DNA from 2 places in the Nonomuraea sp. NPDC050643 genome. Region 1 is predicted to be linked to the other one. Evidence: riboswitches for the same ligand, from Rfam matches in the RefSeq annotation. Region 1 holds a riboswitch; the other holds the start of a gene.

Region 1 (7,116 bases):
CGCTGGTGCACGACGACGTCATGGACAAGAGCGACCTGCGCAGGGGCATGCCCTCGGCGCACCGCCGCTTCCAGGCGATGCACGAGAAGTCGGCCTGGTACGGCTCCGCCGAGCAGTTCGGTGAGGGCGCGGCGATCCTGCTGGGCAACCTGCTGCTGATCTGGTCGGGCGAGATGTGGCGGGCGAGCGGCCTGCCGCGCGAGTCGATCGAGGCGGCCCAGCCCGTGCACGACCACATGCGCACCGAGCTGATGTGCGGGCAATACCTCGACCTGCTGGAGCAGGCCCACGGGGAGAACACGTTCGAGTCGGCGCTGCGGGTGGCGCTGTTCAAGAGCGGCAAATACTCGGTGGAGCAGCCGCTGCGGCTCGGCCTGGTGCTGGCCGCCCGCGAGCTCGCCCCGTGGATGGACGACCTGTGCACCGGCTACGGGCAGCGGGTCGGAATCGCGTTCCAGATCCGCGACGACATCCTGGGGGTGTTCGGCGATCCGGCGCAGACGGGCAAGCCGGCCGGCGACGACCTGCGTGAGGGCAAGCGCACGATGCTGGTGGCCCGCACGCTGGCGGCGGCCTCCCCCGGGGACGCGGCAACGGTGCGGCGGCTGCTCGGCGATCCGGCGCTCGACGAGTACGGCGTGGCGACGCTGCGGCGGATCATCGAGGACACGGGCGCGCTGCAGGAGTGCGAGGACCTGATCGGCGACTATCTGGGCGAGGCGCTGGCGGCGCTCGACGAGGCGCCGGTCACGGCGCAGGCGCGCACGGCGCTGACCGAGCTGGCCATCGCCGCCACGTCCCGCAAGACCTGACCTCCGGGCCACGCTCCTCCCCGGAGGCGTTCACGAAGCCTCTTCCGGAGCTTCTCCCGGCGATCGACACGCCGACCGACACGCCGACCGACACGCCGACCGACACAGCGATCGACACGCCGACCGCACGCCGATCGACACGCGGACCTCACGGCGGCCGCACGGCGATCCTCACGGTGAGGGAGGCGCCCGCGCGGTGGCGGGCGCCTCGGGTCAGCGGGAGGACAGTCGTTTGGCGAACTCCGCCGCGGCCGCCCCGGGGTCGTCGGCACCGGTGATCGCCCGCACGACGACCACCCGGCTCACTCCGTACGACATCACCTCGTCGAGGTTGCCGAGATCGATGCCGCCGATCCCGAACCACGGCCGCGAGGACCCCAGCGACGCCGCGTGCCGGAGCAGCGGCGGGCCGGGAGCCGGGCGGCCCGGCTTGGTCGGCGTGGGCCAGATGGGCCCGCAGCAGAAGTAGTCGACGCCCTCCTCCACGGCCGCGGCGGAAGCCTCGGCTGCGGAGTGGGTGGACCGCCCGATGACGATGTCGTCGCCGAGTATCTCTCGCGCGACCGTCACAGGGAGGTCGTCCTGCCCCAGGTGGAGCACGTCGGGCCGGGCGGCATGAGCGATGTCCGCCCGGTCGTTGACGGCCAGGAGTTTGCCGTGCCGGTCGCAGGCGTCGCGGAAGATCTCGAGGAGCGCGAGTTCTTCGCGTGCCTCCAGGCCCTTCTCCCGCAGCTGGATGATGTCCACGCCGCCGGCCAGCACCGCGTCGAGGAACTCTGCCAGATCCCCGCGGTCGCGGCGGCCGTCTGTGCAGAGATAGAGGCGGGCCTCAGAAAGCGAGGGCTTGGGCACGCCGCTTGACCTCTGTGTGACGACCGGCCCTGATCGCGTCAACGGGCGACCCTGGCAGGGATTCGTCTGGGGTGAAGAGCCAGCGCAGGGCCTCGACGTCGTCGTAGCCGGCGTCGAGCAACACGGTCAGCGTGCCTGGCAGGCCCTTCATCACATCCTTTCCATCGAGGAACACCGCGGGCACCTGTGGCCCGCCGCTGCCCCGGCGCACGCCGAGGAGCTTGTGGTCCTTCAGGAGTTGCTTGGCCCGCCCGATCGAAAGGTCAAGGCGCGAGGCCACTTCGGGGAGCGTGAGCCACTCGTCTACGAGCTGCTCGGTCTCCCGGTCGATCTGTGCAACAGAAAGCGTCACGAAACCACAACTACCACATGCCGTGCTTGCTCAAACAACACAATCCCGTAGGGGGACTTGTGGATCTACCAGGCGTTCCGTGTCCAGCCTGTGACCCGCCTCGATGATCCGCCGCCCCTGTACGAGGTCGCGCGGCCGGTCGACGGCCAGCACGGCGGCCAGGGAGTCGTCGTCCGTGAGCCAGACGGCCGACCATTTCCCGTCGGGCTCGCCGCGGTAGACGAGCCGCTCACCGGCGGGGTGGTGGCCGGCGTACTGCAGCATGTGGCCGAACTGCTCCGACCAGAAGTAGGGGACCGGGTCGTAGACGGCCTCCTCCCCCAGCAGCGTCGCGGCGGCCACCTCGGGGGCGTTGAGCGCGGTGTCCCAGTGTTCGACCCTGAGCCGGGTCTTCCAGCGGCGCGACCACCAGGCGGCGCAGTCGCCCACGGCGACCGTGTTGGGCAGCGAGGCCCGCAGATGCTCGTCGGTGACGACGCCGTTGTGCAGGTCGATGTCGGCGTCGGTCAGCCACTCGACGGCCGGGCGCACGCCGATGCCGGTGACGACCGCGTGAGCTTCGACGAACTCGCCGCCCACCAGGCGTACGCCGCCCTCGTCCACGGAGTCGACCATGGCGCCGAGCCGCAGGTCGATGCCTTCGTACCAGGGTGTGGTGCGGGCTCCGATCCCCGTGCCGACGGCGGTCGCGATCGGGGTGGAGGCGCTCTCGACCACCGTCACGTCGCATCCGGCGTGGCGGGCCGCGGTGGCCACCTCGGCGCCGATCCAGCCCGCGCCGATGATCGCGATGTGGGCGCCGGGCACGAGCATGGCCCGCAGCTCGTGGGCGTCGTCGAGCGTGCGCAGCACGTGCTGGGGGCCGTCGCCGGGCAGCCTGATCGGGTCGGCGCCGGTGGCGATGACCAGGCCGTCGTAGCCGAGCTCGCCCTCGGTGGTCTCCACCACGCCCGTGCGCAGGGACTTGGCGCTGACGCCGGGCCAGAAGTCGACCTCCAGCGCGGCCAGGTCGGTCTCGACGTAGCTGGTGTCGGTCTCGCCCTTCAGCACGGCCTTGGACAGCGGCGGGCGGTCGTAAGGGCGATGCCGCTCCTGGCCGATCAGGGTGATCCGGCCCGCGAATCCGCGCCCGCGCAGCGCCTCCACCGTGCGCACGCCCGCCAGGCCCGCTCCTACCACCACGACATGGTTCACGTTCATGACCATAACGGGGGCGGTGCTTGGACGCGGCACCGAGGCCGTAGGCTGTGAACGCAAGACGCGCGGGAGTCCGGCCGTTACCGGGCTGAGAGGAAGGCTTCACCGGGCCTTCGACCGCAAGACACCTGATCCGGATCATGCCGGCGAAGGGAGCGCGGATGGATGTGATCGTGGGTGGCGGGGTCGTCGGGCTGTCCATCGCCTGGCGCATGGCGCGCGAGGGGCGGCCCGTCACCGTCGTGGACCCGGCCCCGGCCTCCGGGGCCTCTCACGCGGCCGCGGGGATGCTGGCACCGGTCAGCGAGGTGACGTACACCGAGGGGCCGCTGCTGCGCCTGGGCGTGGCGTCGCTGCGCCGCTGGCCGTCGTTCGCCGCCGAACTGGCCGCCGACGCCGGGTTCGAGGCGGTGGGCGGCGAGCCGGCCACGCGCGGGCTGGACCTGCGCTCCGACGGGACGCTCGACGTGGCGTTCGGGGCCGACGACCTGGCGGCGCTGGACGAGCTGGCCGCGTACATGGACAAGCTGGGGCTGCGGGTCGAGCGGCTGACCGGGCGCGAGTGCCGCCGCCTGGAGCCCATGCTGGCCCCCTCGGTGCGCGGCGGCCTGCTCGCGCCCGGCGACGCCTGGGTGGACCCGCGCCGCGTGACGGCGGCGCTGCTCACCGCTCTGGAGCGGCTGGGGGTCCCGCTGGTGCGCGCCCGCGCGACCGAGCTCCTCCGCGACGGCGGCACCGTCGTGGGCGTACGCCTCGCGCCACCGGACAAGTCCGGCGGCCCTGGTTCCGCGCCGGTCGCGTCCGGCGGCGGGGCGCGAGCGGAGGAGCCGGCGGAGCTCGCGGCCGAGCGGGTGGTACTGGCCGCCGGCGCCTGGAGCGCCGGGCTGGCCGAGGTGCCCGTGCGGCCGGTCAAGGGGCAGATCATGCGCTTGCGTTCGCCTCAGCCGCTGCTCGGCCGGTGCGTACGCGGAACCGTGCACGGCTCACCGGTCTACCTCGTCCCCAGGGGCGACGGTGAGCTGGTGGTCGGGGCCACGCAGGAGGAGATGGGGTTCGACACCAGGGTGACGGCCGGCGGGCTCTACGAGCTGCTGCGTGACGCCAGGGAGCTGGTGCCGGGCGTCACCGAGCTGGAGGTCGCCGACGTGGTGGCCGGGCTGCGGCCGGGGACGCCCGACAACCTGCCGGTCATCGGGCCGAGCGGGACACCGGGGCTGACGCTGGCCACCGGGCACCACCGGGGCGGCGTGCTGCTGGCGCCGCTGACGGCGGCCGTCCTGCTGGGCGAGGAGAGCGAGCTGGCGGCGTTGTGCTCGCCGGGGAGATTTCGGGAAATTTCATGATTGTTACCATCAACGGGGCCGCGCACGAGGTGGCCGACGGAATGACGGTGGCCCAGGCCGTCCACACATTGACCGCGGCCACCACGGGAGTGGCCGTGGCCGTGAACGACGAGGTGGTCACGCGCAGCGCCTGGGAGACGACGGCGCTCAGCGACAGTGACCGCGTGGAGGTTCTGACGGCGGTGCAAGGTGGATGAGCTGATCATCGCCGGCGAGAAGTTCTCCTCCCGGCTCATCATGGGGACCGGCGGCGCGCCCTCCCTGGAGGTGCTCGACCAGGCGCTGGCCGCGTCCGGCACCGAGCTGACCACGGTGGCCATGCGGCGGCTCGACCCGGGCTCGCGCGGCTCCGTGCTCGACGTGCTGCGCCGGCGCGACATCAAGGTGCTCCCGAACACGGCCGGCTGCTTCACCGCGGGCGAGGCCGTGCTGACGGCCCGGCTGGCCAGGGAGGCCCTCGACACGAACTGGGTCAAGCTCGAGGTCATCGCCGACGAGCGCACGCTGCTGCCCGACCCGATCGAGACGTTCGACGCGGCCGAGCGGCTGGTGGCCGACAGGTTCGTGGTGCTGCCGTACATCGGGGACGACCCGGCGCTGGCGCGGCGGCTGGAACAGGCGGGCTGCGCGGCCGTGATGCCCCTGGGCGCGCCGATCGGGTCGGGCCTGGGCATCCGCAACCCGCACAACATCGAGCTCATCGTGGAGGCCGCCTCCGTGCCGGTCGTCCTCGACGCGGGCATCGGCACGGCGAGCGACGCCGCGCTGGCGATGGAGCTGGGCTGTGACGCCGTGCTGCTGGCCACGGCGGTCACCCGGGCGCAGCGGCCCGACCTCATGGCGGCGGCCATGAAGGGGGCCGTGGTGGCCGGGCGGCTGGCGCGCCAGGCGGGCCGCATCCCACGCCGCCGCTACGCCGAGGCCTCGTCACCGACGACACCGTGAACCGATCACACCGCGACACGCGCGTCGCGGCGATGAGGCCTGGGCGGGCGTCGGTGATGAGGCCGTGACGCCGATGGTTTTATGTCTGTTTTGTCCGTGGTGGGGACGTTCCAACGAGAACGTCTCCGCATCGGTTTCGGGCGGCCGGGCCCTGCCAGTGGCAAAACGCCCGTAAACTCAGCGGGGTGGATACGACGACTGCGGACCCCCTGGTCGGGCGGCTCCTCGATGGGCGCTACCGCATCGAGAGCCGGATCGCCCGGGGCGGTATGGCGACCGTCTACCTCGCGCTGGACATCCGGCTCGACCGGACGGTGGCGCTGAAGGTCATGCACCGTTCGCTCGCCGAAGACCCGGCCTTCGTCAGAAGGTTCATCGGCGAGGCCAAGTCGGTGGCCAGTCTTTCCCATCCCAACGTGGTGCACGTCTTCGACCAGGGCACCGACAACGACGTCGTCTACCTGTCGATGGAATACGTCCCCGGCAGGACCCTGCGCGACATCCTGCGCGAGCGCGGCCGGCTGCCCGCCCGTGAGGCCCTCGAGATCCTGATCCCGGTGCTCGCCGCCCTCGGCGCGGCCCACCAGGCCGGGCTCGTGCACCGCGACGTCAAGCCCGAGAACGTCCTGATGACCGACGACGGCCGGGTCAAGGTCGTCGACTTCGGCCTGGCCAGGGCGATCGAGGCGACCAACCAGACCCGTACCGGCGTGATGATCGGCACGATCGGCTACATGGCGCCCGAGCAGGTCATGACCGGCGCCGCCGACGTGCGCAGCGACGTCTACGCCGCGGGCATCATGCTGTTCGAGCTGGTGACCGGACAGCAGCCCTACGACGGCGAGACCCCGATGTCGGTGGCCTACCGGCACGTCCACGACACCGTCCCGGCGCCGTCGTCGGTGACGCCCGAGGTGCCGCCGCTGGTCGACACGCTGGTGGCGAGCGCGACCGCCCGGGAGCCGCACGACCGCCCGGCCGACGCGACCGCGATGCTCGTGGCGGCGGTCGACGCGCACCGGATGCTGCCGCGCACGACCATCCCGCCGGGGTCCGGGCCGATGCCGCCGCAGCACTCGCAGCCGCACGCCAGGACCACGGTCTCGCCCGCGCCGTCGATGCCGCAGGGCACGCCCGGTCACACGATGATCCAGCCGCGGGCCGAGGTGCCGGCGCCACGGCGGTTCAAGCCCAACTGGTTCCTGGTGACGCTGGCCGCCGTGATGGTGGTCGCGGTGGGCCTGACGGGGTGGTATTTCTCGCAGCCCGAATACGTCAAAGTGCCCGACCTGCGCGGCAACGACATCGCCCTGGCCGAGAAAGACCTCACCGCGATGGGCCTGCAGGCGCGTAAGGCCGAGGGCGTCAACGACGAGAAGGTGGCCGAGGGCCTGGTGCTCCGCACCGACCCGGAGACCGGCACCGAGCTTGAAAAGGGCAAGACGGTCACGCTGGTGCCCTCGCTCGGGCCCAAGCGGGTGGTCGTGCCGAACCTGGCGGGCATGGACGGCAACGCCGCCCGCGCCGCGATCGCCACGGCCGGGCTGACCGTGGGCTCGGTCAAGCGCATCGCCAGCCAGGACGTCGAGCGCGACAAGGTCATCCGCACCTCCCC
Region 2 (7,116 bases), on a different contig from region 1:
ACGATGTCGGCGAAGTTCGGGGCGGACCTGGAGGGGGCGGTGAAGGGGCCGGCGTGCGTGGCGTACACGGGGTTCCTGCTGGGGGCGGCGGCGTCGTACGGGGAGGGGCTGGCGGCGCTTTATCCGTGCATGTGGGGATATTCGAACCTTGGGCGGATATTGGCGGAGAACCCGCCCGCTGAGCCGCGGTACCGGGCCTGGGTGGACACGTACGCCGACCCGGGGTTCGCGGCGCTGACCGTGCGGATCGGGCAGTTGATCGACGAGGCCGCGCCTGATCCCGCGCGGGCCGAGGCCCTGTTCGCCGAGGGGATGGCGCACGAGCTGGCGTTCTGGGACGTTCCGTAGTTTCCCCAGGCTGTGGACGGCCGCGAGCGCGCCGTACCCTGAGGGCATGCCGGAACTTCCCGAGGTGGAGTCGCTCACCCACTTCCTGCGCGAGCGGGCGGTGGGCCGTACGGTCCTGGGGGTCGACGTGGTCGCCATCCAGGCGCTCAAGACGTTCGATCCGCCGGTCACCGCGCTGGGCGGGCTGACGATCACCAGTGTGTCGAGGCACGGCAAGTTCCTCGACCTCGACTGTGATGGGTTGCACCTCGTCATCCATCTGGCCAGGGCGGGGTGGCTGCGCTGGCGCGACGATCTGTCGGCGGCCAAGCCGGTGCGGCCGGGCAAGGGGCCGCTCGCGGTGCGCGTACGGCTGGCGCCCGACGACGAGGGCCTGGCGCCGGGGTTCGAGCTGACCGAGGCGGGGACGCAGAAGCGGCTGGCCGTCTATGTCACGAAAAATCCGGACGAGGTGCCCGGCATCGCCGCCCTCGGCCCCGACCCGCTCGACGAGTCCTTCACCGTGGCCGCGCTCAAGCGCATCCTGGGCGGCAACCGCACCCAGATCAAGGGGCTGCTGCGCGACCAGAAGGTCATCGCGGGCATCGGGAACGCCTACTCCGACGAGGTGCTGCACGCGGCCAAGATGTCCCCGTTCAAGATCGCGGCCACCCTGACCGACGCGCAGGTGGCCGACCTGCACGAGGCCATCGTCACGACGCTGGCCGAGGCCGTCGAGCGCGCCCAGGGGCTGGCGGCCAAGGATCTCAAGGCGGAGAAGAAGTCGGGGCTGCGGGTGCACAACCGGGCGGGGCAGCCCTGCGACGTGTGCGGCGACACGATCAAGGAGGTCTCGTTCGCCGACTCGTCCCTGCAGTACTGCCCCACCTGCCAGACAGGCGGCAAGCCGCTGGCCGACCGCCGCCTGTCCAAGCTGCTCAAGTAGCCCACACCGGGCCGGTCGGGCTCACACGCCGACCGGCACCCGCTCCCGGGCCCTCGTGCGCAGCAGCCCGGCGGTGGCGATGAGCGCGGCCAGCAGCGTGGCCGTCACCGGCACCACCAGGGCCGTGCGCATCGCGGCGAGCCCCGCCTCGGCGCCCGTCGCCCCGCCCAGGGCGGCCACGTTGACCGCGGTCACCATCGACAGGCCCAGAGCCGCGCCGAACTGGAACGAGGAGTTGATGAGGCCGCCGGCCAGGCCCTGCTCGTGCTCGGCGATGCCGTCCGTGGCCACGATCGTGAGCGGGCCGTAGACGAAGGCGAACATCAGGCCGATGAGCAGCATCGAGGGCAGCATGGCCGCGTACGCCCAGTCCAGGCCCACCCCCAGGAACAGCGCGTATGCCAGCAGCCCCGACAGCAGCCCGCCCAGCACCACCTTGGCGTTGCCGAACCGGTTGACCAGCCACGGGGTGAGCGTGGGGGCGAGCACCACGTCGGCCGCGGCCGCCAGCAGCGCCAGGCCCGTCTGGATCGTGGACCAGCCGCGCAGCTCCTGCAGATAGAGCGTGACCAGGAACTGGAAGCCGAAGAACGAGGCCGTGAGCAGCGCGGCCATCAGGTTCGCCCGGACCAGCGGGCCCGACCTGAGCAGGCCCAGGCGGACCAGGGGGTGGGGGGAGCGGCGCTCGACGGCCACGAAGGCCGCCAGCAGCGCCAGGCCACCGGCGAAGGCCGCGACGGTCAGCGGCCAGCCGTCGGCCGGGTGCTCCAGCCGTACGACGCCGTAGGCCAGCAGCATCATCGCGCCCGTGACGCTCAGCGCGCCCGTCACGTCGAAGCCCCGCACGGGAGGACGCTCGGCGGTCGGCTCCTTGAGCAGGGGGATCGCGGCGATCAGGATGACCAGCGACAGCAGGACCGGGGCGAAGAAGACCCAGCGCCAGCCGAACGCGGTCAGCAGACCGCCGATCACCAGCCCCAGCGCGAAGCCGCCCGCAGCGGTGCCGGCGTAGATGAGCAGGGCGCGGTTGCGCTCCCTGCCCTCGGGAAACGTCGTGGTGATCAAGGACAGCCCGGCCGGCGTCATGAACGCGGCGGCCACGCCGGTGGCGAACCTGGCCAGCAGCAGCACCCAGCCCTCGTCGGCGAAGCCGCCGAGCCCGGAGAAGGCCAGGAACACCACCAGCCAGAACAGGAACATCCGCCGCCTGCCCAGCAGATCGGCCGCCCGGCCGCCGAGCAGCATGAAACCGCCGTAGCCGAGCACGTACGCGCTCACGACCCCGCTCAGCATGCCCGTGGACAGGCCCAGGTCGGCCCGGATCGACGGGAGGGCGACGTTCAGCATGGCCACGTCGATGCCCTCGAGGAAGATGGCCCCACACAAGACGATCAGTACGCCCCAGGAACGGGCGGGGACAGACACAACAAACCCCCGGTTACTTCTTGGCATATCGGTTATCTCTTGTAACCGTCCACATCATGGGCCAACATGAAATGTCATGGAAGAAGGCACTTTGAAGGCACTCGGTTACTGCGAAGGCACCGTGGACGACGACTACGACGTACGCCAGTGGGACACCCGTGAAGACTGCGAGGTCCGCCAGATACTCGACCGCGTCGCCGACAAGTGGTCGCTGCTGGTCATCGCCCTGCTCGACTGCCAGAGCCTGCGCTTCACCCAGCTCCGCCGCGAGATCGACGGCGTCAGCCAGCGCATGCTCAGCGTGACCCTGCGCCAGCTCGAACGCGACGGCCTGGTCAGCCGCAAGGTGCACCCGGTCGTGCCGCCGCGGGTGGACTACGCGCTGACGCCGCTCGGCCGTACGCTCCACGAGACCATCAAGGCCCTGGTCACGTGGACGGAGCAGCACCAGCAGGAGATCGCGGCGGCACGTGCCGCCTACGACGCGCGGGTCAACGGCCCCACCCCGTGAGGCCGGGCGCCACCGCCTCGCCTTCGGACGACGGCACTCGCTCCCCGCGAGATGATGGAGTCATGACCGTTCCTGAGATCGAGGCCAGTGCCGTTCCCGCCGACGCCTACCTGCTCGACGTCCGCGAGCAGGACGAATGGCTGGCCGGCCACGCCCCTGACGCCGTGCACATCCCCATGACGCAGATCCAGGGCCGGGTCGACGAGGTGCCCGGCGACAAGAAGGTCTATGTCGTCTGCCGGGTGGGCGGCCGGTCCTTGCAGGTCGCGGCCTGGCTCAACCAGCTCGGGCGCGACGCGGTCAACGTGGGCGGCGGCATGCAGTCGTGGGAGTTCGCGCGCCGGCCGATGGTCAGCGAGACCGGGCAGCCGCCCTTCGTGGCGTAGCCGCTCGTGAGTTGCCCACTGTGGCGGTTTCGCCGCCATTGGGGCATGATGAGGGCGCAAACTACAGATCGTCGCGGGAGCTCGGGGTGCCGGGCTGAGAGGGCAGCTACTGATCCGCTGCCGACCGCCTGAACCTGTCCGGGTAATGCCGGCGTAGGGAGTGTGCGATGTCGCGCGCCGTCGACGAAGTTCCGCTGACCCTCGAAGGCAGGCCGCCGAAGACCCTGGGTGTGCTCGACCAGGGTGCGCTCTGGGCGAACCTCGGCGTCAGCCTCCTGGGCTTCTCAGGGGCCCTGGTCCTGCTCAACCCGCTCGGCAACGCCCCGCTCAGCCTGGCCGCCGCGCTGCTGGCGACCGTGGTGGGCAGCCTGATCGGCACGGCCATGGTGGGCCTGTCGGCCATTCCCGGCACACAGACCGGGCAGCCCGCCATGGTCCTGCTGCGCGGGTTGTTCGGGGCCAGGATGTCCGCCGTGCCCACGGTGCTGAACATCGTGCAGATGATCGGCTGGGGCGCCTTCGAGCTCTGGGTGATCGCCAAGGCGGCGACCGCGATCTTCGGCGGCGTGCCGTACCAGGTGTGGGTGCTGGTGGCGGGGGTGCTCACCACCGCGCTCACGATCTGGCCGCTGGGCTCGATCCGGATCCTGCGCCGCTACGTCACCGCCGGCGTGATCGTGTCGATGGTCTGGTTCGCCTGGTTCTTCCTGTCCGAGGCCCCCGCCTACACCGGCGGGTCGTGGACCGCGTTCGCCCCGGCCGTGGACTACGTGATCGCGCTGTCGGTGTCGTGGGTGCCGCTGGCCGCCGACTTCGCCAGGCACTCCAAGTCCAGCAGGGCGGCGTTCACCGGCGTGGTCGGCGGCTACACGCTGGCACAGGTGGCCTGCCTGGGGCTGGGCGTGTACGCGGTGGGGATCGCCGGCGCGGCGGCCGTGCAGAGCGACCCCACGGCGGTGTTCGAGCCGTTCGTGGCGGTGCCGCTGGGCGCGCTGTTCTTCGGCATCCTGGCGCTGCGCGAGACCGACCAGTCCTTCGCCAACGTCTACTCCACCACGGTGTCGCTGCAGAACCTGATGCCGCGCGTGGACCGGCGCATCTTCTCCGCCGCCATCGGCGTGTTCACGGTCGCGATCGCCCTGGTCGTGGACGTCCACTCGTACGGCGCCTTCCTCGGCGTGATCGGGGCCGTGTTCGTGCCGATGTTCGCGGTGCTGGCCGTGGACTACTTCGTGTTCGGCGGCTCACGCGGCTGGAACACCGCCGAGAACGCCCCCTCGCGCTGGTCGATGCTGGTGCCGTGGGCGCTCGGCTTCGTGGCGTACTGGCTGACGACCTCCACCCCCACCGTCCCCGCCTGGGACGCGGTCTGGGTGTCGGCGCGCGAGGCGATCGGCTTCACCCGCGAGCCGTGGATGAACGGCGCGCTCGGCGCGGCCGTCGTGGCGGGCCTGGTGACCGCGCTCGTGGGCGTGCTGCGGCGCGGGCGCGCCTCAGCGAGCCGCTGAGGCGCGTCGTTCGACGTTGAGCAGGTGCTGCTTGGCGGCGGCGCCGCCCGCGTAGCCGCCGAGCGCGCCGTCCTCGCGCACCACCCGGTGGCAGGGCACGACCACGCACACGGGGTTGGAGGCCAGCGCGTTGCCGATCGCCCGCAGCGCGCGCGGCCTGCCGATGCTCTCGCCGATCGTCTCCAGGGTCGTGGTGGTGCCGTAGGGGACCGCCATCGTCTTCTGCAGCACCGTGCGCGCGAAGGTCGTGGCCAGCGTCAGGTCCACCGGTGTGGCGAACGCCCGCAGCCGCCCGGAGAAGTAGGCGTCGAGCTCTCTGCGCACCGGGTCGAGCCGGCGCGTGTCGGGCCCGATGTACCTGCCCACGTGCCGCGTGAGCAGCTCGAACACGTCGTTTTCCGCCTCGAAGCTGCAGGCCGCGATGCCCTTGCCGGTCACCGCGAGCACCAGCCTGCCGACGGCGCCGTCATAGGTGCCGAAGGCGATGTCCGGCGAGGTGTCCCCCCGGTATGTGCTGGAGGTCACCCGCAGCAGGGCATCGAGATCGTTGCTCGACATCCCCTCTCCCTCCTAACCGACGAGAATCACCGTGCCCGCAGCGTATCGGACGGATCTCCCGACGCACCCACCGCGCCACGTGCACTATGGAGGTGTGGGGGACGAATGGGCCGACAGTGACGATGAGATCGCTCGTGCGGTGCTCGCGGGCGCGCCCAACGCCATCGTGGCGCTCGACCGGGACCAGAGCGTGCTGGTCTGGAACGACGCGGCCGAGCGGATGTTCGGGTGGACGGCGGAGGAGATGCTCGGGCGCCGCGCGCCGATCGTGCCCGGCGAGCTGAGCGCCGAGCACAACGCCGTGCTGGAGCGCGTACGCACCGGCGCCCCCGTGTCGCTGCGCACCAAGCGCCTGCGCCGCGACGGGGCCGTGCTCGACCTGCGGGTGGACATCAGCGCCCTGCGCCTGGGCAGCGCCGTGGCCGGCTACGTCTGCGTGCACCACCCCGCCCAGGCCGACGAGATGGCCAGGAACCGCATGGCGCGCCGTGCCCGGCTGGTGCGCCGGCTCACCGACGTCGTCGGCGACATCAACTCCGAGCTGGAGCTGTCGGCCGTGCTCGACCGGATCTCGGCCAGCCTCACGGAGCTCACGGGGGCGGACGCGGGCGGGTTCGTCCTGATCGAAGGGGATCGGCTGCGGCTGGTCAGCACGTACCAGTTGCCGGAGACGATCAGGGGCACCACCACCGAGCTGCGGACGAGCCTGGTGGACAAGCTTTTACGGACCGGCAAGACCGTCATGCTCGAGTCGAACGGGCTGGAGGACCTGGTGTGGGCGCGGCTGCGTGGCCTGCACACGATCGCGCTGGGCCTGGCCGCCGTCGGCGGGCGCCCTTACGGCGCCCTCTACGCGCTGTTCGCCCGGCGCACGCCCGGCCACCTGGAGCTGGAGCTGCTGGAGCTGCTGGCCGGGCACGCGGGCATCGCCGTGGGCAACGCGGTGGCCTACCAGGAGGCGGTGCGGCAGCGGGCGCATGAGCGGGCCGTGTTCGACGCCAGCGCCGACGGCATCGCCGTGCTCGACCACGCCGGCCGCGTGGTGCGCTGGAACCCGGCCGCCGCCGGGCTGACCGCGTTGCCGTCCGACACGGTCATCGGCGGGCCGCCGCCGTTCCCGCTGCCGACGTCGGGCGAGAAGGTCACGTACCAGATGGACAACGGGCGCTGGCTCGACGTGGTGAGCGCGCAGATCGAGGAGACGGGCGAGGTGGTCGTCGACTTCCGCGACGTGACCTCCGCCAAGGAGCTGGAGGAGGCCAAGGACCTGTTCCTGGCCACGACCAGTCACGAGCTCCGTACGCCGATCACGATCGTGCGGGGGTTCGCCAGCACACTGGACTCGCGCTGGGACAAGATGGGCGACCCCGAGCGCCGCTCCGCCGTCCACACGATCGCCGAGCGGGCCAAGTCGCTGGGCGAGCTCATGGACCACCTGTTGCTGGGCGCCAGGGC

What was found. Region 1 has a riboswitch for thiamine pyrophosphate ahead of AB0I15_RS31060 (FAD-dependent oxidoreductase). Riboswitches for the same ligand answer to the same signal wherever they lie in the genome.
Region 2: another riboswitch for thiamine pyrophosphate. It lies ahead of AB0I15_RS23250 (cytosine permease); the one in region 1 lies ahead of AB0I15_RS31060 (FAD-dependent oxidoreductase).

What each region holds. Positions count from the first base shown of each region.
Region 1 covers NZ_JBFAIM010000025.1:69,128-76,243, reverse strand. The annotation lists gene AB0I15_RS31080 (polyprenyl synthetase family protein) at 1-812, shown strand, start outside; gene thiE (thiamine phosphate synthase) at 1,026-1,664, opposite strand; gene AB0I15_RS31070 (Rv2175c family DNA-binding protein) at 1,642-2,016, opposite strand; gene AB0I15_RS31065 (FAD-dependent oxidoreductase) at 2,047-3,216, opposite strand; TPP riboswitch at 3,269-3,385, shown strand; gene AB0I15_RS31060 (FAD-dependent oxidoreductase) at 3,375-4,556, shown strand; gene thiS (sulfur carrier protein ThiS) at 4,553-4,753, shown strand; gene AB0I15_RS31050 (thiazole synthase) at 4,746-5,501, shown strand; gene pknB (Stk1 family PASTA domain-containing Ser/Thr kinase) at 5,687-7,116, shown strand, end outside.
Region 2 covers NZ_JBFAIM010000016.1:153,464-160,579, reverse strand. The annotation lists gene AB0I15_RS23275 (TenA family protein) at 1-348, shown strand, start outside; gene AB0I15_RS23270 (DNA-formamidopyrimidine glycosylase family protein) at 395-1,273, shown strand; gene AB0I15_RS23265 (MFS transporter) at 1,295-2,659, opposite strand; gene AB0I15_RS23260 (helix-turn-helix domain-containing protein) at 2,790-3,209, shown strand; gene AB0I15_RS23255 (rhodanese-like domain-containing protein) at 3,272-3,595, shown strand; TPP riboswitch at 3,659-3,772, shown strand; gene AB0I15_RS23250 (cytosine permease) at 3,763-5,103, shown strand; gene AB0I15_RS23245 (methylated-DNA--[protein]-cysteine S-methyltransferase) at 5,089-5,661, opposite strand; gene AB0I15_RS23240 (ATP-binding protein) at 5,756-7,116, shown strand, end outside.